One region of the Blautia sp. MSK.20.85 genome, then DNA from elsewhere that is predicted to be linked to it. Evidence: predicted binding sites of a transcription regulator. Region 1 holds the regulator's gene; each other region holds the start of a gene.
The links. Region 1 encodes NrdR, which represses ribonucleotide reductase genes. Its sites were predicted from a motif close to CACAANATNTTGTG; they were not measured.
Positions count from the first base shown of each region.

Region 2: the regulator NrdR is predicted to act here: its motif matches at 7,831-7,844, upstream of G5B12_RS08555 (ribonucleoside triphosphate reductase).
Region 3: the regulator NrdR is predicted to act here: its motif matches at 3,511-3,524, upstream of nrdD (anaerobic ribonucleoside-triphosphate reductase).

Region 1 is NZ_JAAIUN010000002.1:56,328-66,738, forward strand. Features, by position in the region: gene G5B12_RS01510 (aminotransferase class I/II-fold pyridoxal phosphate-dependent enzyme) at 1-1,168, opposite strand, end outside; gene gdhA (NADP-specific glutamate dehydrogenase) at 1,390-2,724, shown strand; gene nrdR (transcriptional regulator NrdR) at 2,822-3,271, opposite strand; gene G5B12_RS01525 (YlmC/YmxH family sporulation protein) at 3,411-3,665, shown strand; gene sigG (RNA polymerase sporulation sigma factor SigG) at 3,779-4,558, shown strand; gene pap (polyphosphate:AMP phosphotransferase) at 4,624-6,096, opposite strand; gene G5B12_RS01540 (hypothetical protein) at 6,415-6,783, shown strand; gene G5B12_RS01545 (ATP-binding protein) at 6,804-7,985, opposite strand; gene G5B12_RS01550 (ATP-binding protein) at 8,005-8,748, opposite strand; gene G5B12_RS01555 (Crp/Fnr family transcriptional regulator) at 8,849-9,538, opposite strand; gene G5B12_RS01560 (glycogen debranching protein) at 9,692-10,411, shown strand, end outside.
Region 2 is NZ_JAAIUN010000012.1:2,596-13,006, forward strand. Features, by position in the region: gene G5B12_RS08530 (FtsX-like permease family protein) at 1-1,042, opposite strand, end outside; gene G5B12_RS08535 (ABC transporter ATP-binding protein) at 1,035-1,802, opposite strand; gene G5B12_RS08540 (sensor histidine kinase) at 2,097-3,113, opposite strand; gene G5B12_RS08545 (response regulator transcription factor) at 3,121-3,792, opposite strand; gene G5B12_RS08550 (ACT domain-containing protein) at 3,814-4,254, opposite strand; gene G5B12_RS08555 (ribonucleoside triphosphate reductase) at 5,305-7,677, opposite strand; gene hflX (GTPase HflX) at 7,894-9,129, opposite strand; gene G5B12_RS08565 (tetratricopeptide repeat protein) at 9,131-10,189, opposite strand; gene glmM (phosphoglucosamine mutase) at 10,198-10,411, opposite strand, start outside.
Region 3 is NZ_JAAIUN010000022.1:46,477-56,887, forward strand. Features, by position in the region: gene arcC (carbamate kinase) at 147-1,079, shown strand; gene nrdD (anaerobic ribonucleoside-triphosphate reductase) at 1,358-3,493, opposite strand; gene G5B12_RS12060 (hypothetical protein) at 3,669-4,226, opposite strand; gene asnA (aspartate--ammonia ligase) at 4,489-5,499, shown strand; gene G5B12_RS12070 (CBS domain-containing protein) at 5,548-5,973, shown strand; gene nagA (N-acetylglucosamine-6-phosphate deacetylase) at 6,150-7,253, opposite strand; gene G5B12_RS12080 (amino acid ABC transporter ATP-binding protein) at 7,454-8,197, opposite strand; gene G5B12_RS12085 (amino acid ABC transporter permease) at 8,184-8,873, opposite strand; gene G5B12_RS12090 (transporter substrate-binding domain-containing protein) at 9,040-9,816, opposite strand; gene dapF (diaminopimelate epimerase) at 10,170-10,411, shown strand, end outside.

The sequences.
Region 1 (10,411 bases):
TATCCAGCTGACGGATATCCGGCAGATAAACAATACGGAAATGATCCGGCTGGTTCCAGTTAAAGCCTTTACCCGGAACGATGAGAACCTGCTTGTCATGAAGGAAATCCAGGGCAAACTGCTCATCATTATAGATATTGAATTTCTCGGTATCGATCTTCGGGAATATGTAAAATGCCGCACGCGGCTTTACAGCGGAAATTCCCGGAATATCATTCAGAGCCTTATAGATAAAATCTCTCTGCTCGTAAACACGTCCGCCTGGCTGGATATACTCATTGACACTCTGATATCCGCCCAGTGCAGTCTGTACAATCGACTGTGCCGGAACATTGGAGCAAAGGCGCATGGAAGAAAGCATGTTGATTCCTTCTATATAACCTTTGGCCTTGTTCTTGGCTCCGCTTAAGATCATCCATCCGATACGGAAACCTGCGATCATATGAGACTTTGACAGTCCTGAAAATGTCACGCAGAATACGTCCGGTGCAAGAGAAGCGATGGAAGTATGTTTGTATCCATCCATAACAAGGCGGTCATAGATCTCATCGGAAAAGATGATCAGCTCATGCTCTCTTGCAATGTCCGCGATCTGCTCCAGGATTTCCTTCGGATATACCGCACCTGTAGGGTTATTAGGATTGATGATAACGATCGCCTTGGTCCTTGGTGTGATCTTGCTCTTGATATCCTCAATATCCGGATACCAGTCAGACTGTTCGTCACAGATATAATGAACTACATTTCCACCTGCCAGAGTTGCAGTAGCTGTCCACAACGGATAATCCGGAGCCGGGATCAGGATCTCATCCCCGTTATCAAGCAGCGCCTGCATACAAAGGTTGATCAGCTCACTGACACCATTTCCCGTATAAATATCATTAATGGTAACTCCCGGGATCCCGCGAAGCTGTGCATACTGCATGATCGCCTTTCTTGCGGAAAAAATGCCCTTGGAATCGGAATATCCCTGGGAAGTACGTACATTACTCAGCATATCCAGGATCACTTCCTGAGGTGCTGAAAACCCAAACGGATACGGGTTGCCGATATTCAGCTTCAGAATCTCCATTCCATCTTCTTCCATTCTGGCAGCCTCATCCACAACCGGTCCGCGCACATCGTACAGCACGTTGTCAAGCTTTGATGATTTCCCGAATGTTCTCATAAAAACCACTCCTCTTCTAATTTTCACTATTATTTAACCATTTTAATTTCATAGTCAAAAAATATCTATTTCTATATCTTCTCACATTTGGGCTTTCAACGCAAGAAATAAAAATTTAAAAAAATTTAATTTAGCACTTCCCTTTTTTAGCATGTTAATGTATAATAGCACTCGAATTTAGTTTTCAATGCAATTTAATATGTGATGAGGAGGAAACAACAATGTCTTACACAGAAGAAGTTTATGAAAGAGTTGTAGCACAGAATCCTGGCGAGCCAGAATTCCATCAGGCAGTTAAGGAAGTTCTCGATTCCCTTAAAGTCGTAATTGACAAAAATGAGGAAGAGTATCGTAAGCTTTCCATTCTTGAGCGTCTTGTAGAGCCAGAGAGAATCATCTCCTTCAAAGTACCGTGGATCGATGACAACGGAACTGTACAGGTTAACAAAGGATACCGTGTTCAGTTCAACAGTGCTATCGGACCATACAAGGGCGGCTTAAGATTCCATCCTTCTGTAAATCAGGGTATCCTGAAATTCCTTGGCTTTGAGCAGATCTTCAAAAACTCTCTTACAGGCCTTCCGATCGGTGGCGGAAAAGGTGGCTCCAACTTCGATCCTAAGGGTAAATCTGACAGAGAGGTTATGGCATTCTGCCAGAGCTTTATGACAGAGCTTTGCAAATATATCGGCGCAGATACAGATGTTCCGGCTGGTGATATCGGTGTCGGCGGACGTGAGATCGGATATCTCTTCGGACAGTACAAGAGAATCCGTGGTCTTTATGAGGGTGTCCTCACAGGTAAAGGCCTCTCCTTCGGCGGTTCCCTGATCCGTACAGAGGCTACTGGTTACGGTGTTGTATACATGCTCAACGAGATCGCAAAAGCACACAACGACTCCGTAGCAGGAAAAACAATTGTTGTAACAGGTTCTGGTAACGTAGCTATTTACGCTGTTGAGAAAGCTACTCAGCTTGGTGCCAAAGTTGTTGCAATGAACGACTCCAACGGATATATCTACGATCCGAACGGAATCAACCTTGACGTTGTAAAAGACATCAAAGAAGTTAAACGTGGACGTATCAAAGAGTACGCTGACCGTGTTGAGGGTGCTACTTACACAGAGGGACTTGGCATCTGGAACATCAAATGTGATATCTATCTTCCATGTGCTACTCAGAACGAGCTTGGTCTTGACGGAGCTAAAACACTGGTTGCAAACGGCTGCAAATATGTCGTTGAGGGTGCTAACATGCCTACTACTCTTGATGCAACAACATACCTTCAGGAGAACGGTGTTCTCTTCATGCCTGGTAAAGCCGCAAACGCTGGCGGTGTTGCCACATCCGCACTGGAGATGAGCCAGAACTCCATGAGACTTTCCTGGACAAGAGAAGAGGTTGATGAGAAACTTCACAACATCATGATCGACATCTTCCACAAAGCTGATGACGCTGCTAAACGTTACGGTATGGAAGACAACTATGTTGTAGGTGCAAACATCGCCGGCTTCGAAAAAGTTGTTGACGCTATGAAAGCTCAGGGTATTGTTTAATTTAAGTTTCCTGAATCATTAACATAAATTATAACAGGAACCGCAGAGGAATTTTCCCCATGCGGTCCCTGTTTTTTTATATGTTATTATGAGTTTTTCAGTTGATCAGTTTCTTCAGCTCGTCCATAAAGGTACTGACATCTTTAAATTCCCTGTATACAGACGCAAAACGTACATATGCCACAGCATCCAGATCCTTCAGATGCTCCATGACGATCTCTCCGATCTTGGTGCTGCTGATCTCACGATCTTCTGACCGGAAAATATCCCCTTCTATGGAATCGATCATCTCTTCCACTCTCTCAATGGGAATGGGGCGTTTATAGCAGGCACGAAGAACACCATCCTGGATCTTGGAACGTTTATAGCTCTCCCGGTTCTGATCCTTCTTGATCACAGTCAGTGGAATCGTTTCCACCTTCTCATAAGTTGTAAAACGCTTTCCGCAGGCATCACAGAGACGGCGGCGGCGGATAGAATTGGTATCCTCTACAGGTCTGGAATCTACAACTCTTGTATTATCCTGGTTACAGAACGGACATCTCACGGAACTCTCCCCCTTTCCGGATCAAAAAATCATTACTAAATTTGTTTTTATTATAGAATAAATGCATATAATGTGTCAATAATCGGACTTGCATAAATTTTACAGATTTTCCATAAAATCATATCAGGTGATGAATTTTATGCGTATCTGCGAACTGAAACAGAAAGAAGTGATCAATATCCACACCTGCCGTAGCCTTGGCTGTCCTCTTGATGTGGAATTCTGCTGTGAAACCGCCCGGCTGAAAGCCCTGATCATGCCGGAACCCGGGAAATTCTGCTGGTGTTTTTCAAGAGAAAGTGAATGCATCATCCCCTGGGACTGCATCCGCCAGATTGGTGAAGATATCATCCTTGTTGATTTCCGTGATGAAAAACGGCTGGGAGGAGACTGAACCGACTACATTTGTCAAGGCCCTTTATTTTTTATATTTTCCCCGGAAAAGTATATTTCAACCGCCCTCTGAGAATCATCTTAATGTACTGACAAGACAAGGAGGATTCTAAGATGGCACTGAATAAAGTTGAAATCTGCGGAGTAAATACCTCAACGCTTCCTGTTCTCAACCAGGAAGAAAAGGATGAGCTCTTCAAAAGAATCAAAGCTGGCGATGAAGAAGCCAGAGAATTGTACATCAAAGGCAATCTGCGGCTTGTTTTAAGCGTGATCCGCCGTTTTCAGAACAGCAGTGAAAATCCAGATGACCTTTTTCAGATCGGCTGTATCGGCCTGATCAAAGCAATCGATAATTTTGATACCACCCTTCAGGTAAAGTTTTCTACCTATGCAGTTCCTATGATCGTCGGTGAGATCCGAAGATATCTCCGGGATAACAACAGCATACGGGTCAGCCGCTCTCTGCGGGATATTGCCTACAAAACCATCTACACCAGGGAAAACTATATGCGGCAGCATCTCAAAGAGCCTACCATCGCGGAGATCGCTGATGAGATCGGCATTGACAAGGAAATGATCGTCTATGCCATGGATGCGATCCAGAGCCCGGTGAGCCTTTTTGAGCCGGTGTATTCCGAAGGAGGAGATACTCTCTATGTCATGGATCAGATCAGCGACAAAAAGAACCGGGAGGAAAACTGGGTGGAAGATATTTCTCTCCGGGACGCCATGAACCGGCTGGGAGAACGGGAACGACACATTATTGATCTCCGCTTCTACGAAGGAAAAACCCAGATGGAAGTGGCCGATGAGATCGGCATTTCCCAGGCCCAGGTCAGCCGCCTGGAAAAACATGCCCTTCACAGTATGCGAAATTATCTCAGAAATTGATTCATAAATATCTTCAAACAAAAACTGCGGCAGAATATCCATTATCCTGCCGCAGTTTTTATCTTTTATTTCAACGCTTTCTCAATTTCCTCAATCACGATCCGAAGCGCTTTCAGCCTTGCATATTTCTTGTCTACCGATTCCAGAATATGCCATGGCGCATAAACCGTGCTGGTTTTCTGCAGCATCTCATCTACTGCCATTTCATACTGATCCCACTTCTCGCGGTTTCTCCAGTCCTCGTCTGTGATCTTCCACTGTTTTTCCGGGTTGCTCTGGCGGTCATTAAATCTTGCAAGCTGGGTATCTTTATCAATGTGGACCCAGAATTTCACGATCACAGCACCCCAGTCGGAAAGTTCCTTCTCGAATTCATTGATCTCATTGTATGCACGTCTCCAGTCGTTCTCACTGCAAAAACCTTCCAGTCTTTCCACCATCACTCTTCCATACCAGGTCCGGTCAAATATGGCAATGTGTCCATCTTTAGGCAACCTTGTCCAGAAACGCCACAGATAATGACGGGCTTTTTCATGAGGTTCCGGGCTGGCGATGGGATGTACCTCAAAACCACGGGGATCAAGAGCTTCCGTGATCCTCTTGATATTTCCGCCTTTTCCGGCAGCATCCCAGCCTTCATAGGTGATGATCACCGGCACTCTTTTGCGGTAGAGCCGATTATGCAGGCTTCCGAGCTTCGCCTGGAGTTCTTTAAGCTCTGCCTTGTACTCTTCGTCTCCCACTTCTTTTCCATCCAGAGGGATCTCGCTTAATTTCGGCATCTCCACCAGAGGAAAAACATTCTGGAGAATCGGCACAGCATGTTTGCTGTTCTCCATGGCAACCTCGATGTTGCTGATCATGGTTTCCAGTACCTGTAATTCCGCCCATTTCCGGTCATTGGCATCTACGATATACCACGGAGCAGAAGAAGTGTTGGTATCCTGCATATACTGGTCAAAAACTTTTCTGCATTTCTTGTAGTGATCATTCTGCCAGAGATCGTATTCATTCACTCTCCATCGGGTATCTTTGCTTTCCAGAAGGATGCCCATACGTTTCTCCTGATCTTTCCGGTCGATCTGCATAAAGAATTTCAGAAGTACGTATCCGTTATCCGTCAGCTGCCGTTCAAATCTGCGGATGCTGTCAACCCGTTTTACATAATCATCCCCTTTCAGTTTTTTGTCCATGCGCTCCCGACAGGTCTGATCCATCCATCCGGAATCCAGGAATGTAAATTTACCGGCTTCCGGGATCTCCTTAAAATACCGGTAAAGAAATGGTTTCCGAAGGTCCTCTTCTGTAGGCGCTGACATAGTTGCGACTTTAAAAAAACGGGGATCGATATTCTTGATCACTTTACTTATGGTACTGCCTTTTCCGGAAGCTCCCCAGCCTTCAAACAACACGATCACCGGAATCTTATGCTCCTTTAGAGCCATCTGCAGCTCATATAATCTGGTTCTTGCAGCACTTAAACGCACTTTGATATCCTCTTTTTCCGGAATCTGTTCCGGGTTCCAGTTTTTTAACATCTGCATCGTCCTTCCTCGAATTTTTTGAATATTCTTATTATACCACAGGAGTCCCTGTTTTACGACGAATTTTACATAGATTTAACGCATCATTCCGAAAAAATATCCATATTGCACAATTGTAACTCTTGTTAAACAGCTAAAAATATTTTTTAACCTATTGACATTTTGATCTTCTCTTCATACAATATAGGCACTGTTCGTTATTTTTTTAACTCGTAGTCAAACGGATATTCGCAACCCCGCAGGGGACTTCCTTGATTCGGTTAAAACAGCACAAAAAAGCTGCCCCAAGCAGCAAATCTCAAGGAGCCGATCATGAAACTTACAGAAGAACTTCTGAAAGAAATGGAAAAGAAAAAAGAACTCTACGGTGACGGCATCATCATGCCGGATGGAGATTACCGCCTAATCCAGGACGGACATTTGAAGACCCTTATGGCCCTTTTACCATATACGGAAAATGAAATCTGGAAAATGATCCCGGATGATGATTCCGCTCTTTTCTGGCTGGTAGAAAAAACAGGCTGCGTGCTGACAGATGTCAATTCCACCATCGGAATGAAAATGACCCCTGCACAGCAGAAAACTTACGAAGCGCTTTCCAGCCGTGGGATCGTCTCTAATGAATATTATGATCTTACCAGGCAGCGGGAAAAAGTAAAAGCTGCCCGGGCGAATGCCTGAGCAGCTTTTGTTTTTGTATATCAGTCGTCATACCCTTCCAGGAAGGAATGTTTCACGCCGTCTTTTTTATAGGCAATGACTGTATGAAGATTCACGTTTTCCACACTTCGGAAAATATTACTTTCAATATGGGGATTTACCTTCTTAAGCTCCGCAATGAGATTTTTGATCTCCATTCGCTTGGAAACACTGGTGCCGTCTGTACGGCAGGTAGTACAGGTATCAGTGAACTTGCAGGCACACTGGATAAAATGCAGGTCATTGTAGTCTCTCCAGTGCTTGATATCTGCCTCACGGATCAGATACATGGGGCGGATCAGCTGCATCCCCTCGAAGTTTGTGCTGTGGAGTTTCGGCATCATAGTCTGTACCTGTGCTCCATAAAGCATTCCCATCAGGATCGTCTCGATCACATCATCATAGTGATGGCCAAGAGCGATCTTGTTGCATCCAAGTTCCTTTGCCTTACTGTAAAGATATCCTCTTCGCATACGGGCGCAGAGATAACACGGAGATTTTTCCACATTGTAAACTGCATCAAAGATCTCAGTCTCAAACACTGTGATAGGAATTCCGAGAAGTTTGGCGTTGTGTTCGATCACCGCACGGTTGGCCTCATTATATCCCGGATCCATCACAAGAAATACCAATTCAAAAGGAAACTTGTTATGACGTTTCAACTCCTGGAACAGTTTGGCCATCAGCATGGAATCCTTACCACCGGAAATACAGACCGCGATCTTGTCTCCCGGCTTCACCAGTTCATAGTCGTTGATTCCTCTGGCGAATCTGGAAAACAGCTGCTTGTGGAACTTCTTGCGGATACTCAGCTCGATATCTTTCCGGCGCTGTTCCATTGCTTCATTTTCCTCTTCTTCACTGTCCCCTTTATTGGACTCTTTCTGCATCTGCTGGAAAAGCCAGCCTGTATATCCGCCCTTCAGGCTCAGTGCGGGAATTCCTTTTTCCCGGAGCATCCCTGCCCCTTCCTGGCTGAAAAGTCCTCTGGTACAGTAAAGAACCGGAATCTTATCCCCTTTCAGTTCTTCTGCCCGTTCTTCCAGTTCCTGCTCCGGAACAGAAATCGCTCCCGGGATCATTCCATATTCCACAGTTACTTTATCACGGGTATCTACCAGAAGATATTTTTCCCGTTCCTTCTCTATTTCATCAAAAGAAATCTCCAGTGTTTCTTCACTCATGCTGTTTTTATTCCTTTCCTTACAGCTCCTCCCTGATCGTGCCGTCACAGGCAATGGTCACTACCTGCCATGGGATCATCTTTCCGCTTCGCTCCATGGCACGGATCACTGCATTCTCGATGCCTCCGCAGCAGGGAACTTCCATGCGGACGATACGGATACTCCGGATGGAATTATTTCCTATGATCTCTGCAAGCTTATCTGCATAATCTCCCTCATCCAGTTTGGGGCATCCGATCAGCGTCACATGATCTTTCATGAATTTCTCATGAAAACCTGCATAAGCGTAGGCAGTACAGTCTGCCGCGATCAGAAGCTGTGCATTTTCAAAATATGGTGCATTGACAGGAACCAGTTTGATCTGTACGGGCCACTGGGCAAGACGGCTTGTCTGTTCCCCTGCATTTTGGGGAACTTTTTTCCGCTCTGCCTGCACCGGCGGTTCCTGCTTTTTATTAAGGCTTCTTGCCATACTTCCGGGGCACACGTGTGGCTTCCCTGCTGGCATCGAGGCCTCTGTTTTCTTAAGCTTCATTCTTTTTTCCACTGCCTCCGCGTCATAATCTGCGGCTTCCCGCTCTATAATACGGATCGCATCGGCAGGGCAGGCCGGAAGACAGTCTCCCAGTCCGTCACAGTAATCATCCCGGATCAGTTTTGCCTTGCCGTTTATCATGGCAATAGCTCCTTCGTGGCAGGCAGCTGCACAGGCACCACAGCCGTTGCATTTCTCTTCCTCAATGTGTACGATCTTTCTTATCATGATATCATCTCTCCCTGATTTTTATATTTCTGCAAATGTTTTTTTGTTTTCACTGACATCATACAAAAATCCCGGAGATTCTTCGGTAACATATGTTACCTTACAGATATAACTCCATTTTTTCCTGATCTTTCACAAGGATCTGACGCCTGTCAAGTTCCAGGATTCCTTCTTCCTGCATCTTTCCCAGTTCTCTGGAAAGAGACGGCCTGGTAATGTTTAAATAATCCGCCATCTCTTCTCTAGAAAGATTCATGTGGATCTGTCCTTCACTGTCCTGGCATTCTACAAGGAAACGGACGATCCGCTCCCGGAGACTGCCACTTCCAAGGATCCGAAGCTTCCGGTTCATATTGTAAGCCTTCCCGGCAAAAACCTCAAGAAGATTTTCCCGAAGTTTCCGGCTTAAACTATTTTCTTCCCTGTCTGTAAAGATCCGGCTGCTCATGATCAGAACGGAAACCTGCGTCAGCGCTTCCACATACATGTCATAGGAAGCTTTCTCCATAAAGGCATAAACCTCCCCGAACAGAGCCCCTGGATCTTCCAGCTGCGCCAGAAGGATCCTTTTTCCGGAAAACGTCTCTTTTGCGATGATCACACTTCCGTTAAGAAGCATATAAACCGAATCCGGCCGGTCTGTTTCCTGAAAGATCCGCTCCCCTCTGGAATAAGTCCGCACCGTTCCTTCCTGCTCCATGAGGTTTAGGAGTTCTTTTTCTTCCAGGTTTCTGCAGAGCCGGCTTTGTCTTAAAATAGCCATCCATTCTTCTCTTCTTTTTTCTTCCACTTTTTCACCTCATCTCTGTACAGGTTTTTATCACATTTCTGCAATCTCTGTCAACTCCCGTGAACTTCATAGGTTCCCAGCCTGTACTTTTTTCTGAAAATCAGTTATAATATTTTTTGTTTGTAAAAAATTCTACCAAGGAGGATACCGGAAATGAAAACACAGAATCAGACTATGCTTTCTGAGAATACACTGACATCCCGGCCCACAGATATTATCGCGGGATTTCCTGTACGTCCCGGTTTTTTTGAATTAAATGGCGCTACTCCCCTTTCCAACGGAGTCAACTTTACCGCACATACCCGTCACGGTACATCCTGCGAGCTTCTTCTTTTCCACTCCGGAGAAGAGGAGCCTTTCGCAGTTCTTCCTTTTCCCAATGCCTGTCGTATCGGTGATGTCTATTCCATGATCATCATGGGACTGGACATCGAAGACCTGGAATACGGCTACCGCATCGACGGTCCTTATGAACCGGAAAAAGGCCATATCTTCGATAAGACAAAAGTTCTTCTTGATCCTTATGCCAAAGCCGTTGCCGGTCAGCGCGAATGGGGACAGCAGAAGATTGGAAGCTATCACGCCCGTGTGGTACGCGATTCTTTCGACTGGGAAGACATGCCTCAGTCCACCCGTAAGATCAGTGACCTGATCATCTACGAACTTCATGTCCGCGGATTTACACAGGACGCTTCTTCCGGTGTCACACACCCGGGAACTTTTGCCGGGCTTCGTGAAAAAATCCCTTACCTCAAAGAACTGGGAATCAATGCGGTGGAGCTGATGCCTATCTTCGAGTTCGACGAGAACATGAATGTCCGTACCGTAAACGGCAAGCGTCTTCTGGAATACTGGGGATACAATTCCGTTAAC
Region 2 (10,411 bases), on a different contig from region 1:
CGATTGCCTGTGCAAAAACCTTCTTAAACTGTTCACTCTGTTCCTGGCTGATACCGGAGATTTGGGCATCCGTATCAAAAGGATACCGGTTCACCATAATGTCCCCCATTCCAAAATACAGGGACACAGTCATGGAAAGGAGCAAGAGTACGCCAGTACTTAAGATACAGATACTTGCCAGGCCTGCCGCATTCTGTTTCATACGGTATATCATGCCGGAAACACTGATAAAGTTGCTGGTTTTATAGTAGAACTTTTTGTTCTTTCGAAGCAGTTTCAGAATCACAATACTTCCTGCTGTAAAAAGAAGATACGTTCCTGCCATGACCAGGATTACCGCCAGAAGAAAAATAAAAATCGCCTGGATCGGAGATTCCGTGGTTACTGCCAGATAATATCCCACGCCAAGACAGATCACACCCAGAAATGCCATGAGCCATTTTGCCCGGGGCTCCTTCTCTCCTGTGTTTCCGCCTTTCAGAAGTTCTACCGGATTATTCATTCTTACTCTGGTAAGATTCAGTGCCAGAATCACAAGAAAAATCCCTCCAAATCCTGCGATACAAAACAGGATTCCAGTAATGGAAACATAAAATCCCAATACCGCCGGAACATGAAGAAAACGGAAAAGCAAAAGCAGCGAAAGCTTGCTTCCAAGGATTCCAAACCCGATACCTGCTGCCAGAGAAAGCAGAGACGTCATGATCGTTTCCAGAAACATCACTTTTCCGATATGGCCTTTTTCCAGGCCCAGAATGTTATAAAGTCCAATCTCTTTCTGGCGCCGTTTCATAAGAAAACTGTTGCTGTAGATCAGAAAGATGACACAGAAAATTCCAACAACCACTTCACCGGTTCCCACGATCAGCCGCACTTCTGATGCCTGGGGCACTGCTTTCTCCAATGTGGGACAGTCCCGCAGAAATTCCATCATATACATCATGGCAATACAGAAAATGCAGGTAAGCATATAGGGAATATAGGTGCTCCGGTTGTTGCGGATGTTCTGTACTGCCAGTTTTCCAAACAGTCCTCTACGCATGGCTCTCACCGCCTGTCGTAAGGATCGTCAGGGTATCTGCGATCATCTGGTACATTTCCTGTCTCGTTTTTGTGCCACGGTAGATCTGGTGGAACACCTGTCCGTCCTTGATAAAAAGAACTCTGGATGCATGGCTGGCTGCCTGTGCACTGTGGGTTACCATGAGAATGGTCTGGCCTTCCTGATTCACTTCATTGAACATGGAAAGAAGATCGGACGCCGCACGGGAGTCCAGCGCTCCGGTTGGTTCGTCCGCAAGGATCAGCCTGGGATCTGTGATCAGCGCTCTTGCAACTGCCGCCCTCTGTTTCTGTCCGCCGGAAACCTCGTAGGGAAATTTTTCCAGAAGCTGGTCAATGTGAAGGGCTTTTGCAATGGGGCGGATCTTCTGTTCCATCTCCTGATAATCTTCGCCTGCCAGCACAAGGGGAAGATAGATGTTATCCCGGAGACTGAAGGTGTCCAGAAGGTTAAAATCCTGGAATACGAAGCCTAAGTTTTTCCGACGAAATGCGGAAATCTCTTTTTCTGTCAGGTGGGTGATGCTTTTTCCTTCCAGAAGTACTTCACCGGATGTTGGGCGATCCAGGGCTGCCAGAATGTTCAGAAGCGTTGTTTTTCCGGAACCGGACTCTCCCATGATCGCCACATATTCTCCCTCTTCCACTGAAAAAGTCACATTGGAAAGTGCCTGTACTTTGTTTCCGCCGAAGCGGGTGCTGTATATCTTTTTTACATTTGTTACTTCCAGTAATGCCATATGCCAATTCCTTTCTTATCTGTGTTTGCAGCGTTCCAGGGAATTCGTGCATCACATTCTATAGCAGTCCCAGGAATCAATGCATCAAAAGAAAGTTGTTCAGAGCATGACGTGCTGAACTTGATGCAGGAATTTATGGAAATACTATAAGTGACTGAATCCGATGCAGGAATTACCTGTGTCGCTATATTATGTTTTCAGTATAAGAAAATTCTCCGGCGGCTGCCATCGAAGTGGCTTACATTTTGTGGGGGAAGCTTACATTTATGTAAGGTTGGCTTCTGCAAAAAAATTTCAATACATCTCCAGCTCTTTTTTCCACAGGCTCAGCCGGACTTCCGTACCTTTATCCACCTGGGAATCCACAGTGATCTCATGGCCCAGCTTTTTCAGGATCTTCCGGCTTAAATACAGTCCGATCCCGGTGGCGCGGTTGTCCTCCCGGCCGTTGACTCCTGTGTAGCCTTTTTCGAAGATCCGTGGAAGGTCTTCTGCCTGGATTCCGATGCCGGTGTCTGCGATGACAAGGATTGCCGGTGCTGTATTCGATGTCCGGTTTCCACGCTCATCCTCCAGCCAGATTTCAATGCCGCCCGTTCTTGTATATTTCAGCGCATTGGAAAGTATCTGTCCGATAACAAAACCGAGCCATTTTTCATCGGTGAGAACGGTCGCATCTGTTCCCTCATAGGACAATGAGAGCTTTTTTGCCACAAAGATCCCTGCATATTTATGGATCTGTTCCCGGATGATCCGATTCAGAGAAGACCGGGCAAGCTTCAGGTCTGCGGACATGTCTTCTGTTCGAAGGTAGCCCAGCACCATCTCTACATACTGTTCAATGCGAAAAAGCTGTGCCAGGGATTCCCGGTTCCGCTCCGGTTCCTCCTGAAGCAGCAGACGCAGGGCAAAGATCGGCGTCTTAATCTGATGTGCCCACATGGTATAGTAATCCGTCATCTCTTCCAGGGAACGATGCCGGTCTGTCTCCACCTCCATCCGCATGCCGTCCAGCTTGCGGATGATCTCCCGGTAAAGAAGTTCCACCTCATCGGTGGTCGCGTCCAGACGATCCAGATTGATCTCCGGAGCTTTTTCCACCAGGCAGAGCGCCTGAGCCTTCTGCCGGTAGCGGACATACCCATATAAAAAAGCGGCAGCTCCTGCTCCAAGCCACAGAACTGCCATATAGATCACTGCCTCAGCGGGAAGCTGGTACAGGCAGACCACTGCTGCCGATGCAGCCACCGCAAAAACAAAGGCAATGAGAAAAATTTTTGTCTGTTTCAAATATACGCGTAATAATTCCATAAAAACCTCACACCATGTAGCCCAAACCTTTTCGCGTGATAATAAAATCCACAAGGCCTGCTGCCTCCAGCTTTTTGCGAAGGCGTGTAATGTTTACAGTCAGGGTGTTGTCGTCCACAAAGCTGTCACTTTCCCACAGTTTGGTCATAATGGCATCTCTGGATACCGGTCTGCCTGCCTGGGAAAAAAGCAACTCCAGAATACGCAGTTCATTTCTGGTCAGTTCCAGCTCCATCCCGTTCCAGGTCAGCGTAGCCCCGGAAAGGTTGAGCACTGCTCCTTTATGTTCCAGTACATTTCCCGGATTTCCAAAGGAATAGGTCCTGCGGAGGATTGCCTGAATCTTGGCTACCAGTACATCCATGTCAAAAGGCTTGGCGATAAAATCATCTGCTCCACGGCTCATGGCCATGACCATGTTCATATTGTCGGCTGCGGAGGAGATAAAGATCACCGGCACCTGGGAAACTTTTCGGATTTCCTCACACCAGTGGAAGCCGTTATAAAAGGGAAGTTTCAGATCCAGAAGAACAAGCTGAGGATCTTTCCCCGCAAATTCCTGCAGTACATTGGAAAAATCCTCAGCCAGAAAAACTTCATATCCCCAGGAACTGAGATGTTTTTTCAGAAGATTCGCGATTGTTTCGTCATCTTCTACAATAAAAATACGATACTTCATTCCTGTTCGTCCTTTTTATGTTTACGCTTCTTCCGCTCCATCCGGATCTACCAGGCGGTTCAGAACCTTGAAGCCATTGTTACGGAGAACACTCTCTGCAACAAGAAGATCCTCACAGTGCATGATCGCTACCGGGACTTTCAGGCCTCTGTGGAAGAAGGTGTAGATGTAGTGAAGGTTTACGTTGCTGTCGCCCATGACACTTAAAAGTTTGTCCAGGCCGCCGATCTCATCCTGAAGATCCACCAGGATGGCCTGAGTGATACGGGTCATGTATCCGTTTTCAGCCATGATCTGATCTGCTTTTTCCGGATCATCGCATACCATACGGAAGTTTGCGAATTCCGGTGCGTCGAAGCAGCCGAAGCCGTAGATGTCGATCTGATTCTCTGCAAGAATCTTTGTAACTTTCTGAAGACTCCCTGGGGTGTTTTCTACGAAGACGATGTTCTGTTTTACCATGATGTGTTTCCTCTTTTCTTTTTATTCTTTTCTTATTTTAGCATGAAATTTGCGGGAAGTGAATCCCTTCCCAGGGTGGAGCATTTCGCATGTGGCGGATTCCCTTCCGGGATGGAGCATTTCCACATACGGTGGATTCCCTTTCCGGCGGGAGTATTTTGCATGCGGCAGATATATCGCCTTCCGGCGGGAGCATTTCGCATGCGGCAGGTATATCTCCTTCCGGCGGGAGCATTTCGCATGCGGCAGGTATATCTCCTTCCGGCGGGAGTATTTTGCATGCGGCAGTTGCGAGGAGGGGAAGCATTCATAGTTGCGAAGGCCATGCTCCCCTCCTCGCGCTCCCCCCCTCCCGGCCACGCCGCTGTTCTGCGCTGTGGAATGTGTTGCTTTGCTGGTGAGGTGATGTATTCTACGGTGTTGGTTGTTGTAGGTTGTGCCGATATGAGTGGATGTTCTACTGTTATCTCATTACTGACAAATACTAATACAATATCCCATAATTTAAGCATCCATATTACATCATATCCCCCATTATAATGACACACTTAATCATATTCACAAACACTCTTCTACCAAAAACACAGGGAACAGGCCCGCTACGCGGGCCGCTTTCCCGTCCGCCCTCATCCATCGGCTCAGCCTGGCGTCCTCGATACTGTCGAATCCATCGCCCCACCAAAAACGTCACACACACCACAACGTACGCTCCAAAAAAGCGTGCCCAGAAAGGGGGAGCGCGAGGGGGAAATACGCGGGCTTCGCAACTCCGAGCGCTTTCCCCCTCGCAAATTTCCGCCGGGAAACAATTCCCGGATTTCCCCCGCTGTATCACAGCGATACGTTTGCATTCATACATTAAAGCGTAACGCTTTTAATCACTAAATTTTGAATATAAGTATACCCTCCTGATAAGAAATGTCAACCACCTTTTCCAAAACAAAAATCCCCAACATAAAAAACAAAAATAATATATAAAAAAGCCGGACACACATCCAACAGACATGCGTCCAGCTATACATTTTTTACTTGCAGTTATTTTGAAAGAGCTCAATCCAGTTCTTCATCCACATACTTCTGTATATTAGAAGCATTCACATACTTCTTAACCTGCGCTCCGTCAGTGATCACAAGTGTAGGCGCCTGACGGATCCCGTACTGCTTAACAAGTTCGGGATTCTGCTCGGCATCGATGATCTCCAGTTCCTCACCTTCCAGCATTTTCTTTGCCATACGGCAGTTTGGACAGGTGCTGGTCGTGAAGAGATATTTGTGCGATGCCACCGGCTGGATCTCAACCTCGTCGCCTTTCATGGTCATCATGCTGGTGTGTACCTTTTTCAACTGGGAGTGGGTAATATCATAGAGGGTACGGTTCTTGTACTCCTGTGTCTTACCATCATTCCAGTTCTGTACCGGACGGTAGTAGCCGGTGATACGGCTGTAAACTTCAGCCTTCTTTCCACATTTCGGACAGGTGAAATGCTCTCCGCTGATGTAGCCATGCTCCTGACATACGGAATAGGTCGGAGAAATGGTGTAATACGGCAGGCGATAATTCTCTGCGATCTTACGTACCAGAGACGCTGCTGCCTTCCAGTCCGGAAGTTTCTCTCCCAGGAATGCGTGGAATACAGTTCCGGATGTATACAAAGTCTGCAGATCATCCTGAATATCCAGTGCGTCAAAAATATCAGCGGTATAATCAACCGGCAGATGGGAGCTGTTTGTGTAATACGGAGTATCGCCCTCTTTTCCTGCTGTCTTGATATCCGGATAACGGCTTCTGTCGTGTTTGGCAAGGCGGTATGCGGTGGATTCCGCCGGTGTTGCCTCCAGATTGAAAAGCTCTCCCGGATACTGCTCCTGATAGTCAGAAAGACGGTTTCTCATATGCTCCAGAACCTCTTTCGTAAACTTCTGGGTCTCCGGATCTGTCATGTCTTTTTTCAGCCAGCATGCATTTAAGCCCGCTTCGTTCATTCCCACAAGACCGATGGTGGAAAAATGATTCTCAAAACTTCCAAGATATCTCTTGGTATACGGATACAGTCCCTCATCCAGAAGTCTGCTGATCACATCTCTCTTGATGTGAAGAGATCTCGCGGAGATATCCATCATGTGATCCAGGCGCTGATAAAATTCCTTCGGTGTTCTGGAAAGATATGCGATACGTGGCATATTGATAGTTACAACACCTACAGAACCTGTACTCTCACCGGAACCGAAGAAACCGCCGCTCTTTTTGCGGAGCTCACGGAGATCCAGGCGGAGACGGCAGCACATGCTGCGGATGTCGCTCGGTTTCATATCACTGTTGATGTAGTTGGAAAAATACGGAGTACCGTACTTGGAAGTCATCTCAAAGAGAAGTCTGTTATTCTCGGTATCGGACCAGTCAAATTCCTTTGTGATGGAATAAGTCGGGATCGGATACTGGAATCCACGTCCGTTGGCATCTCCCTCGATCATGGTCTCGATAAATGCCTTATTGACCATATCCATCTCTTTCTTGCAGTCTTTATACTTGAAGTCCATATCCTTGCCGCCTACGATGGCAGGAAGTTCTGCAAGGTCATCCGGAACAGTCCAGTCCAGTGTAATATTGGAAAACGGTGCCTGGGTTCCCCAGCGGCTCGGTGTGTTCACCCCATATACAAAAGATTCAATACATTTCTTCACTTCCGGATAAGAAAGGTTGTCCACCTTTACAAAAGGAGCCAGATAGGTATCAAAGGATGAAAATGCCTGTGCGCCTGCCCACTCATTCTGCATGATACCCAGGAAATTTACCATCTGGTTACAGAGCACGCTTAAATGCTTGGCCGGTGCGGAAGTGATCTTACCCTCGATTCCGCCAAGGCCCTCACGGATCAGCTGTTTCAGGGACCATCCTGCACAGTATCCGGTCAGCATGGACAGATCGTGGATATGGATATCCGCATTTCTGTGTGCCTCCGCGATCTCATTGTCATAGATCTCAGACAGCCAGTAATTGGCAGTAACAGCTCCGGAGTTGCTTAAGATCAGTCCTCCTACAGAATAGGTTACTGTTGAGTTCTCTTTTACACGCCAGTCCTCAACCTTTACATAGCTGTTTACGATTTCTTTATAGTCAAGGATGGTAGATTTCATATTGCGGATCTTCTCACGCTGCTTGCGATAAAGGATATACGCCTTGGCAACATCGGAATATCCTGCCTGGATCAGTACGTTCTCCACACTGTCCTGGATATCCTCCACAGAGATCCGGTTGTTCTCGATCTTATTCTGAAAATCCGCAGTAACACGAAGTCCCAGAAGGTCGATCATATCCGGACTGTAATTCTTGCCCTTGGCATCAAACGCCTTATCAATGGCTGCGGTGATCTTCCCCATTTTAAATTCGTCTAATTCACCGTCTCTTTTTACTACCTGAAACATAAGAAAATGCCTCCCTCATGCATGTATTTATAAAGCGGACTCTCTTATTCCGCCTCACTTACCTGCCCATGAACATACCCCGTTTCACGATCTATGTTCAAAGCGCTGTAGGCTTATTGTATCAGACACACTCCTTTGCGTCAACACAAAAAGCACCATATATAGTGTCCATTTTGTTCACGGTACTATATATGGTACTGAGTAGTTTTTTTAACATTATGTAACTTTCGGATAGATTTCCCGCGGAACCCTTGCTTTTACAGCAATTCCGCCTTCTGTATACTCTTCCGAAAGAAGCTGTCCATACTCACGGATCAGCTGGATCTGACCGGCCTCCGAATACGGAAAAAGCCGCTCCATATAAATCTGGCCTTCTGCAAGGATCTCAGAGAGCAGTTCCTTAAATTCTTCAAGTCCTTCTCCTGTCCGTGCGGAAATCTTCAGCGTATGATCTGCACGGAGATCCCGGAGACTTTCCCCGGAAACACGGTCCTGCTTGTTAAAAAGTGTGATCGTCTTTTTCCCAAGGGCGCCCAGCTCTTTCAGGGTCTCATATACGATATGCATCTGCATCTCCGCCTGGGGATTGGACTCATCTACCACATGAATGATGTAGTCCGCATATTTGGCTTCTTCCAGGGTACTCTTGAAGGCTTCTACCAAATTGTGGGGAAGCTTCCGGATAAATCCTACAGTATCCGTAAGAAGAAGCTGCTGTCCGTCATCCAGTGTCAGAAGACGTGTGGTCGGGTCCAGCGTGGCAAAAAGCTTATCCTCCGAAAGCACCGACGCACCGGTCAGTGTATTCAGAAGCGTGGATTTTCCCGCATTGGTGTAGCCGACAATAGCCGCAGTCTTCAGATTTCCTGCCGCTCTTCTGGAACGGAGCAGTTCCCTGTGCTTTTCCACCTGGGAAAGTTCCTGCTTCAGTGCGGAGATCCGGTTTCGGATCAGACGGCGGTCTGTCTCCAGTTTCTTCTCACCGGGACCTCTGGTACCGATTCCTCCTCCAAGCCTTGAGAGAGAAGAACGAAGTCCCACAAGACGTGCAGAACGGTAACGGAGCTGTGCAAGCTCTACCTGGATCTTACCTTCGCTTGTCACGGCACGCTTCGCAAAAATGTCAAGAATCAGCAAGGTACGGTCCATAACCTTGCATTCCAGTTCCCGCTCCAGATTGTTCATCTGTGCAGGAGAAAGCTCATCGTCACAGATCACACCATTGGCATTCAAAGCATAGAGAAGACCTTTTACCTCCTCGATCTTGCCTTTTCCGATATAGGTACCAGGATGTACTGCCTCACGGTTCTGGATGATCCTGCCAGCAACGGCCGCACCTGCTGTAGCCGCAAGCTCCCCAAGTTCATCCAGGGATTCCTCCATGTCATCCCCCAGATTTGCCTGAACCCCGATCAGGATGACCCGGTCCTGTATTTCCTCAAAATATTCCATATCAGCCCTCCGAAGACGTTCTGGTTTTCAGGAAAGCCAGCTCTTTTTTGGCAGCGGAATCTTCCGGGAACATATCAACATATTCCTGTGCCTTGGTCAGTGCGGTGGCAAAATCCAGTTTTTTCTCATAGGCTACGATCTCGTTGAACAGAAGGCTCTGCATCTCGTCTGTGGTAGCAGTCGGGAGACCTTTTGTAATGTTATCAAGAGCAGAATCATAATCCCCATTCCGGATATCACACAGTGCCAGGCCGTTATATCCCTTGGCGGAATCTCCCACTGCGGAAATATACTGTTTATACATTGCCTGGGCATTTTCCACATCATCCTGAGCCAGATATACCATTCCCAGGAGAAGAAGAGCTTCCGTATTATCCTTCTTGGTTGCTTCCAGGAGCTCTTTTTTTGCATTGCTGTAATCTTCCATATAATAGTAAACGCGGCCTCTGTCACAGTGATCCTGCGCGTCCTTGGCCTCAGAAGAAAGGGCAGCCTCCAGATATCTGGTTCCGTCTGCTTCCATATCTTTATCCAGATACGCTTCATAGATCTGGATCGCCATATCATAGGTGGAGTCCTCTCCATAGGCCTGCTTAAAGTTCGATGCCGCTTCCTCGTAGGAATCCATGGCAAGGGCAACTTTTCCGGTAAGGAAATAACTGCTGGCATCCATGGAAAAATCTTCTCCTAATGTCTGGCAGTCTGCCATGGCGTCCTCATAATTTCCAGCTTTCAGCTCTGCGGTGGCACGGTAAGACAAAATATCCCTGCGCAGGCTTTTACTTACCCGGTCACAGCCCAATGCCTCTGTAAAATTATTCACCGCATCCTCATATTTGCCAAGACGCAGGCTTGCAATCCCCGCCCCACGGTAGGACTGTGCCAGTTTTACCCCGTTCTGGATAGAACTCTGGTACTCCTCCAGGGCATACTTGTAGCTTCCCTGAGAAAGATCTTTACCCGCCTGCTCATATGTTTTTGTTTTTTCACTGCCGCAGCCGCCCAGAAGCAAAGCTCCTGTAACGGCTGCAAGAATCAATACGGTCTTTGTATTTTTCATGGAATTCCTTATTCTACAACAAGCCCTTCGGCTTCCATTACATCAACAACACTGTCTACATACTGGTGGCAGAGTTCATCCGTTCCCGCCTCTACCATAACACGGATCAACGGCTCTGTACCGCTTTCACGTACCAGGATACGGCCATCATCGCCAAGTGCCTCCGCTGCGGCCTCAATGGCTGCTTTTACCTTCTCGTTCTCCAGGGCGGTTTTCTTATCG
Region 3 (10,411 bases), on a different contig from region 1:
TCTGAAAATTCACGGCCTGACAACTATCTGTAAACCGTATTCATCTAAAATTCTATTGCATTTCCAACATAGGTCTTTTATAATGAAATATAATACTCGTTACTATTGAACAGTAACCAATTTTAAAGAGAAATGAGGTATTTCCTATGAGCGAAAAAACTGTAGTAGTTGCATTAGGCCACCGAGCACTTGGTACCACACTTCCTGAGCAGAAAACAGCCGCCCGACTTGCAGCCAAGGCAATCGCAGACCTGGTTGAAGAGGGAACCCGCGTGGTAATCTCCCACAGCAACGGTCCGCAGGTAGGGATGATCCACACCGCAATGAATGAATTCGGCAAGGCACATCCTGATTATACATTTGCACCAATGTCCGTATGTTCTGCCATGAGCCAGGGTTATATCGGCTATGACCTTCAGAACGCCATTCGTGCGGAACTTATTTCCAGAGGAATCTATAAACCTGTCAGCACCATTCTCACACAGGTTGTCATTGATCCATATGATGAAGCATTTTCCGAACCGGAGAAAATCATCGGTCGTGTCCTGAATGCAGAAGAAGCAGAAGCCGAGGAAGAAAAAGGAAACTTCGTCACAAAAGTAGGGGAAGGACAGTACAGAAGAATCCTTGCAGCACCGAAGCCACAGAAGATCGTGGAGATCGAGACCGTGAAGGTTCTTTCCCAGGCAGAGCAGATCGTTATCGCAGCAGGCGGTGGCGGAATCCCGGTTCTTGAGCAGGGTACCCAGCTGAACGGTGCCAGTGCTATCATCGAGAAGGACCGTGCAGCAGGACTTCTTGCAGAGGAACTGAACGCAGATACTCTGATGATCCTTACAAGTGTTGAAAAGGTAAGCCTTAACCACAACACCGATCAGGAATCTTATCTGGATACCATCTCCACAGAAGATGCGAAGAAATACATTGCAGACGATCAGTTCGCTGCAGGCTCCATGCTTCCGAAGATAGAAGCAGGTGTTTCCTTCGTTGAAAAAGGCACCGGACGCCGTACCATCATCACCGATATGGCTCACGCCAAAGACGGATACTGTGAGAAAACAGGAACCATCATTAAATAATTATCTATAAACACAGAATATAAAGTGAAATATAAATATCCACTTTGCCATGACAATATCCCGCAGAGAACTGCTGATCCTGCCAGCAGCTCTGCGGGATATTTTTTATACCGGAAAACTGGCGCAAAAAAACACAGATACAGCGCATAATGCCATATCTGTGTATTTTTATAATCTATGTCTTAATCTGTATCCGTTCAGACAGGCATCAAAAATCCATACTTTACTGCCTGGCTCCGCATCAGAGAACGGTTCCTCTGCCAATCTGTCCGGCCATTTTACATGGATTTTCGCTCAGCGATCTCCGCCATCTTCGCCTCATTCAGACGGGTATCTCCATGAACACGGCTGTAGGAAAGATATCCGTTCATACGGTCGATCTTCGTCAGGTTTCTGGAACCGCAGACCGGACACACATCCATCTCCAGCTCCTCGTGACCACAATCATCACAGTATGCGAGAGAAAGGTTCACGCCCTCATAATACCCCAGATCCATGGCTCTACGGATCAATGTACGGATGGCTTCTTTATTGTAGCCGATCGGATAACGTACATACTGAATCTTACCGCCATTGCAAAGCTCCCAGAAACGACCCTCCAGATCCTGTTTCTCGATCGGGGTTACATCCTCGGTTACATGGCAGTGGAAACTGTTGCTCACATATGGTCTGTCAGAAACACCCTCAATGATTCCGTACATCTTACGGAACTGTTCTACCTGAAGGCCGCAGAGACTCTCTGCCGGTGTTCCGTAGATTGCGTAAAGATAGCCATCTTCCTTCTTGTACTGATTTACCTTGTCATTGATATATTTCAGGACTTCCAGAGCAAACGCACCATCCTCTGCAATGGATTTTCCATTGTAAAGCTCCTGCAGCTCATTAAGTGCTGTAATACCAAAGGAAGCTGTCATCGGCTTCAGGATCTTGCCGATTTTTTCATTCGGTTTCAGATGTCCACCGTAGAAACCACCCTCACAGTAGGCAAGAGGATTGGTAGACGCACGCATCTGTCCCAGATACTCATACGTACGGATATGCAGATTACGGATCATTTCCAGATAGAAATCCAGAACTTCATAGAAATCTCTGCTCTCCGCCCTGGCCTTGGCAAGGATCATCGGAAGATGAAGGCTTACCGCACCGATGTTAAAACGGCCCACAAAAACAGGCGTATCATTCTCATCTGCCGGTTCCATGCCGCCACGCTCATACCACGGACTTAAAAAAGCACGGCATCCCATCGGGCTGATGACTTTTTTGTATTTCTTGTACATGCTGGAAATATAGCCTGCTCCGGACATGGACAGCCAGTCCGGATACATGGTCTTGGAGGAGCACTCCACACCAGCCTCAAAAATATCCTCACAGCACTTTCCAGGACCGTGGATCTCTTTGTCATAGAGGAATACGATCTTCGGAAACAGTACCGGTTTCTTATGTCCGGCTTTTCCCTGGCCTCCCTGATGAACTTCAAGGAGAGAAACCGTACACATCTTCTCAAACTGCTCAGTTCCAAGACCAAGTGTTACTGTAACAAACGGATAATCGCCTCTGGAAGAACCAACCGTATTCAGCTTATACTCAATTCCCTGCCATCCCTGGTCATAATCCCTGCGGACTTTGTCAAGGGCATACTCGATCGCACGTTCCTCGCGGCCGCTCCAGCTCTCATCGGAGTATTTCAGAAATTCGGAAATATATTTATCATAGCTCTTCTTCGCATACGGTGCCAGGATCTTATCAACTTCCGGAACGGTAAAACCACCGTACTGCTGCGCCGCTGTGCTGAGGATGATATCGCCCATAACATCAAAGGCTGTGTCCAGAGTCTTCGGCTCATTATACCAGACATTACCCATCTCAAAACCGCCGCTTAAAACAGCTGCCACATCAAACAGACAGCAGTTCATAGTATCCAGACGTGCAGACTGATCATGAATATAAATATAACCGTCCTTACATGCCTGAAGCTCATTACGGTTCATAAAGAACTTCCGGTAAAGCTCCTTGTTCAGCTCATTAAAGATCAGGCTTCTCTTGGTTGCAACAAGCGCACTGTCTGTATTGGCATTGCTCTTATCACCGATGTAGCGGATGGCCTGGCTCTTGGTGTAAACGTCATCCATCATGTGGATGAAATCCAGCTTGTAATTCCGGTAATCGCGGTAGCTCTTGGCAACTGCAGGATTCACCCGCTCCAGTGCACCCTCCACGATGTTGTGCATCTCCTGGATCTCGATCTCATTTTTCCCAAGGGAATCCGCATGCTCCTGAGCAAAACGGCAGATAAAATCCTTCTCCTCATCGGAAAAAGTATAAAGGATACGCTCTGCTGATTTATTTACGGCAGCCACGATTTTCTGAGGATTAAACTCCTCTCTTGTTCCGTCTTTCTTAATCACATATAACATGACTCATCTCTCCCGAATACTATATATAGTATTGTTATTCTCTATATCTTGGTTTTTTTCTATATATTGTGCTAGGCATGAGTATACCACAGCTGGGAGGAAAAGAAAAGGGGTATTTCTGTATACAAGAAAATACAGACTCTTAGCACCGCATGATCTCACTGCGGAAATATTCTTACAAATTCATTCTGATCCATTCTACGATAAAATCCCATAACTGGGGAAACAAAGCAACCAGTGCCACTATAAGCCATATGATCCAGCTTATACTGTTTCTTTTCCGTCCTTCGTTCTGCTGCTTTTTCCCCTGGTTTGGAACTTCTGTACGGTTCCTGTCTGCCGTTGTTTTATTCATGGTGTTACCTGCCGGTACGGTCTTCCTTACAGTTGCAGCTGCATTTCCTGTATTTCGATTTCCATTTGGATTCCGGTTCGCACCTGCATTCCGGCCTGTATTCATATTCCGGCCCGTATTCATATTCTGGCCTGCATTCGTATTCCGGCCCATATTTGTACTCCGGTTCACTCTGCCGCCGCGCTGTGCTGTTTTGTCCACAGTTTGTCCATACTGTCGCATCATATCCCGCACTTTTGCGGAAGCATGCCTGTAATGTACATCCCGGGGTTCATTAAGATGGTAGAGTATTTCATCATTTCTGTAAGGCATCCCGCACAGCGAACACCTGCCATTTACAACCCTGCCGCCACAAACCTGACACTTCTCACCTGCCATAAACTCCCTCCATTCTGTCCGTTAAAACGGACATTCACATTTCTTTTTATCAATCGGACATTCGCATTCTTTCCTGCTGTATGTCCCTGAATGCGATCGCTTCACAATTTACATTCAGTATATCATATCACGCTCTCAATACCCAGTATTTTTCCCTGGTCCGGGACCGGACTTCACATCTCCTTATATTGCCACCCTGGCCATTTTCTGCTATAATACCCCACAGAGCAATAAGCCCAAAAATCATCAGGAGGAGCCGATAATGAACACAATCACAATCCCCGCAACCTATCATGCAGACCTCAACCTCCATGACACACAGATTGCGATCAAAACAGTAAAAGATTTCTTCCAGCAGACACTCTCCCAGAAGCTTAATCTTCTCCGAGTATCCGCTCCAACATTTGTAGCACCGGAATCCGGCCTTAATGACAACCTTAACGGTGTAGAACGCCCGGTAAGCTTTGATATCAAGGCTATCGAAGGCAGCAATGCCGAGATCGTACACTCCCTTGCGAAATGGAAACGCTACGCTCTGAAAAAATATGGTTTTTCTCACGGTGAAGGCCTCTACACAGATATGGTAGCGATCCGCCGCGATGAAGATCTGGACAATATCCACTCTGTTTACGTAGACCAGTGGGACTGGGAAAAGATCATCTCCAAGGAAGAGCGCACTATGGAAACTCTCAAGGAGACCGTACGCACCATCTACAGTGTCCTTCGTAAAACTGAGAAATACATGGCTGTACAGTACGACTACATCGAAGAAATCCTTCCGAAAGACATCTTCTTCATCACAACGCAGGAGCTTCTTGACATGTATCCGGACTGCACACCAAAGGAACGTGAATACAAGATCGTCCGTGAAAAAGGTGCCGTATTCCTTATGAAAGTCGGAAAAACCCTCACAAACGGAGAGCGCCACGACGGACGTGCCCCGGACTACGATGACTGGGAACTGAACGGTGATATCCTTGTATACTATCCGGTACTTGACATTGCACTTGAGCTTTCCTCCATGGGAATCCGTGTTGACGAGGTTGCGCTTGACCGCCAGCTTACAGAAGCAGGCTGCGATGACAGAAGAGAGCTTCCTTTCCAGAAAGCCATCCTGAACAAAGAGCTTCCGTACACCATCGGTGGTGGTATCGGACAGTCCAGAATCTGTATGTTCTTCCTGCGTAAAGCGCACATCGGAGAAGTACATGTATCTCTCTGGCCAAAAGAAATCACAGATGCTGCAGAGGCACACGGACTTCAGCTTCTCTAAAACATCTTGCAGATTTATTTATAATTTTTGCGGAAATGAGGTAATAACGTGAACATTCTGTTTTTTCTGATTCCCAAAAGCGAAGTCGCCTACATCTTCGAAGATGAGACCCTTCGCCAGACCCTTGAAAAAATGGAGCACCGCAAGTACTCCTGTATTCCCATTCTCACCATGGACGGCAAATATCTCGGCACCATCTCAGAGGGCGACCTTCTCTGGGGCATGCGCCGGGCAGACATTCACGACATCAAGGAAACAGAGGGCGTTCCCATCATGGCAATCCCACGCCGTGCCACCTATAAACCGGTCCACGCAGATTCCAATATGGAAGATCTCCTGGACCGCGCCATCAATCAGAACTTTGTGCCGGTTGTGGACGACCAGGGAGCCTTTATCGGAATCATAACCAGAAAATCTATCATCAAATACTGTTACAACGAAATGAAAGCCGCACAGGGCGCTGCTGAGGAATAAACTCAGCCACCAGCGCCAAACAACAAAAACAAGGCTCCGGTTCCCGGCATAAAGCGAACATTCTCATTCCGCTTTCCGGGAACCGGAGCCATATTTTATTCAGACAGACATTTTCACTTCAGGCAACAGTTTTGCAGTTTCTGTGCCATTCTTTATCTGATTCACTCAGACCTTCATCAGATCACTCTCACGATATTCAGCTTCTCATCTGCAAGTACCATATCCGCACGTTTTCCAGGCACAAGAGAACCCACCTCTCCATAGATGCCAATGCTCTTTGCAGGATTTCTGGTAGCTGCAAAAATCGCTGTATGTTCCGGCACGCCCATTGCGATCACGCACTGCATACATTCATAGAGGTTGGTTGCGGAACCGGCAATGGTGCCATCCTCAAGAACTGCTTTACGGTTGTTCATGATAACCTTCTGGCCGCCCAGCTCATAAACACCGTTTTCCATTCCTGCTGCCATCATGGAATCGCTGATCAGTACGATCCGTTCTTCCCCGAACATCCGGAATGTATTTCTTACTATAGCCGGATGAATATGAATCCCGTCTCCGATCATTTCTGCCATACACAGCGGATCATCTGCCGCTGCCGCGATCACACCAGGCGCACGGTGTCCAAGCGGATTCATGGCATTGTACAGATGAGTTACATGATGGGCACCCTTTTCCATGGCTTTTGCCGCACAGTCGTAATCCGCGCCTGTATGGCCGATGGAAATCACCACATCATCTTTAAGTGCTTCAATAAACGCCTCTGCACCTTCCATATTCGGAGCCACAGTCACAACCTTTATCATTCCGCCGGAAGCTTCCTGACATTCCCGGAAAAATCTGATGTCCGGTTTGCGGATATATTCCTCTACATGTGCCCCCTTTTTCGCAGGATCCAAAAACGGTCCCTCCATGTTCAGGCCCACGATCCTGGCACTGCTGTCATCCTGCTCCACTTCTGTCGCGGAAGCAAAAATCCGGATCAGCTGTTCCATCGGAAGTGTCATTGATGTAGGACAATAGGAAGTAATTCCATGTGCTTTCTCATACTTGAGGATTTTTTTAAGGCCGGTGGCATCTGCATCTGAAAAATCATGTCCCACAGCACCATGGCTGTGAATATCCACAAGTCCCGGCAGAACCTTCAGGCCCGAAGCGTCAATTTCTTCTTTATCAGATACTTCCTCCTCACTGGAAACAATTCTGCCATTTTCCACATAAAGATCCATCTTCCGGTAACTGCCGTCTTCCTGAAAAACATTTCCATTTCGAATAATCATAGTTTTTTCCCTCTCCATTGTTTTTTATAAAAGTCCTTTTCACTGATCAGACTCCATATTTCCCCTTTTATCACTTTTCTTTCTGATTGTTCATTATAGCACATTTTTATCTTAAAATCTGTCATACAGAAAAAAACTGATATTTTCCTCCGGCAATTTTGTACCAGATATGGAAAATATCAGTTTTCAGTAATTGAAATTTATAAGGTTTTTGAAAGGAACTCACGAAGTCTCTTGTTCTTTGGATTGGCAAAAAATTCCTTCGGGGAATTCTCCTCCTGGATCTTTCCCTCATCAATGAAAAGAACTCTGGTTGCAACCTCGCGGGCAAATCCCATCTCATGAGTTACCACAACCATGGTCATACCGGATTTTGCAAGCTCCTTCATCAGTTCCAGAACCTCTCCGACCATCTCCGGATCAAGTGCGGATGTAGGCTCATCAAACAGCATCACATCCGGGTTCATGGCAAGGGATCTTGCAATGGCGATACGCTGCTTCTGTCCACCGGAAAGCATGTCCGGATAAGAATCTGCCTTGTCCGGAAGTCCGACACGCTTGAGAAGCTCCAGAGCTTTTTTCTCTGCTTCTTCTTTGCTCATCAGCTTCAAAGTTACCGGTGCCAGCATGATATTCTCTTTTACGGTTTTATGCGGAAAGAGATTAAACTGCTGGAATACCATTCCGATCTTCTGTCGGTGACGGTTGATATCTACCTTCGGATCTGTGATATCAGTTCCCTCAAAAAGGATTTTTCCCCCGGTTGGCTCCTCAAGAAGATTCAGCGAACGGAGAAATGTGGATTTACCACAGCCGGACGGTCCGATGATGGCTACTACTTCACCGCGACGGATCTGTGTGGTGATCCCGTTAAGGACCTGATTGCTGCCGTAGGCCTTCTGAAGTCCCTGCACGTCAAGAAGTACCTCATTACTTACGCTCATTGTTTCTCAGCCTCCTCTCAAGTCTTCCTACAAGGTATGTAAGGAAACAAACGATCACAAGATAAATTGCCGCTACTGCAAGCAGCGGGAACAGGGCACTGTAGGTCTGGCTTCGGATGATATCTCCGCCACGGGTCAGATCTGTAAGACCGATGTAACCACTGATGGAGGTCTCCTTCAGAAGTACGATCATCTCATTTCCAAGTGCCGGAAGGATATTCTTTACGGCCTGTGGAAGAATGATCTTGGTCATAGTCTGTGTATAGTTAAGTCCAAGGCTTCGTCCTGCCTCAAACTGTCCCTGATCAATGGACATGATACCGGAACGGACGATCTCTGCCACATATGCTGCGGAGTTCATTCCAAACGCAATGATGGCAACGATCACTTTACCCGGATCTACGGTAGCAAAAATAACATAGTAAACGATCAGCAGCTGTACCATGGTTGGTGTTCCACGGATCACAGTCAGGTAAACTCTGCAGATCACATTAAGGATCTTAAGTTTCCCCGTCTTATCATGTGTGGAACGGACAATGGCAATCAGAAATCCCAGAAAAACGCCAAGCAGCACCGCAAAGAATGTAATAATGATGGTGTTTTTCAGACCGGATACAATAAACTGCCAGCGGCTGTCGTCCAGAAAATTAAACTGAAACTGTTCAATAAGACTCAAAATTTCCACCCTTTCCAAAACTACAGGTTCCGAAATCCGGAAAAGTCCCCCGGATATCCGGAACCTGCGTGTAATTTTTGTAATTTTTCGTCAAGCGGATATTCGCGATCCGCATTCGCTACTTGCTCATAACTCAGTAAACTGCCAAGCAATTTATTGAGTTAATTTATTTCTGTACGATGATAACCTGCTCTGCGGTTGTATATGGATCTGTGAAATCAATGCTCTTCTTACGATCCTCTGTTACAGTCATTCCTGCTGCGCCAAAGTCAGCTTTTCCGGATTTTACTGCATTTACGATGGCATCAAATTCCATATCCTCAACCTTCAGATCGTATCCAAGCTTATCACAGATTGCCTGTGCGATATCAACGTCGATACCTACGATATTATCTCCGTCATAATATTCATATGGCTGGAATGTTGCGTTCGTTGCCATGGTCAAAGTTCCCTTGGAATGATCTGCATCCTTCGGAGTCTCATATGGAGTCTTGCCTGCATCATCACCGATGTAGTTGTCTCTGATGGAATCCAGTGTTCCGTCATCCTTAAGCTCTTTCAGTGCGTCGTTGAATTCTTTGGTAAGATCTGTGTTGTCCTTGGAAATACAGATCGCATACTCCTCTTTATCAAATACGTTATCGATAAGCTTAAGATCATCATTCTTATCAACGAACTTCTTGGCCGGCTCGCTGTCGATAACCACGCAGTCGATCTTGCCCTGTTTCAGAGCCATTACTGCATCGTTACCTTTATTATATCTCTCTACTGTTGCATCTTTGATATCTGTAGCGATGGTGTCACCGGTAGTTCCAAGCTGAACACCGATCTTCTTTCCGGTAAGATCATCTGCGCTCTTGATCTCATCTGCTGCAAAAACAGCGGATGTCATGGATACTGTCATAGCTGCCGCAAGTGCAAGTGCCATAAATTTTCTCTTCATTTTTTCTTCCTCCTGAATTCTCTTGTACATCGCGAAAGGGGCTGCTTCTTTCTCTTAATGCAGCAGCGCATTTCGCGATGTACAGCATAATTATGCATCTCCGTGCATATTGCTTTGTTTTATGATACCATGTTTCTGACAAAATGCAAGCACATAAAATCCATAAATCCGAAATTCCCCTTCTATTTTATGGGAATTCCATGGGGAAAATTCACTTTTCGATAACAATTATCCAGTATACTATACTATCAGAGACAGCAACTGGAAAAAACTGGCGTGTTTTTTCCATGCGGGTCTTGTGCTCCAACAGAAAAACCAAGTATAATATTCAGAAACAAGAGGAGGTTATCATTATGAAATTCACGAAAATGCACGGCATTGGAAACGATTATGTATATGTAAACTGTTTTGAGGAGACTGTCAAAGATCCTGCCGCAGTGGTGAAATTTGTCAGCGACCGCCACTTTGGCATCGGTTCCGACGGTCTGATCCTGATCCGCCCGTCTGAGATCGCAGACTGTGAGATGGATATGTACAACCTGGACGGATCCCAGGGCGCCATGTGCGGAAATGGTATCCGCTGCGTTGCCAAATA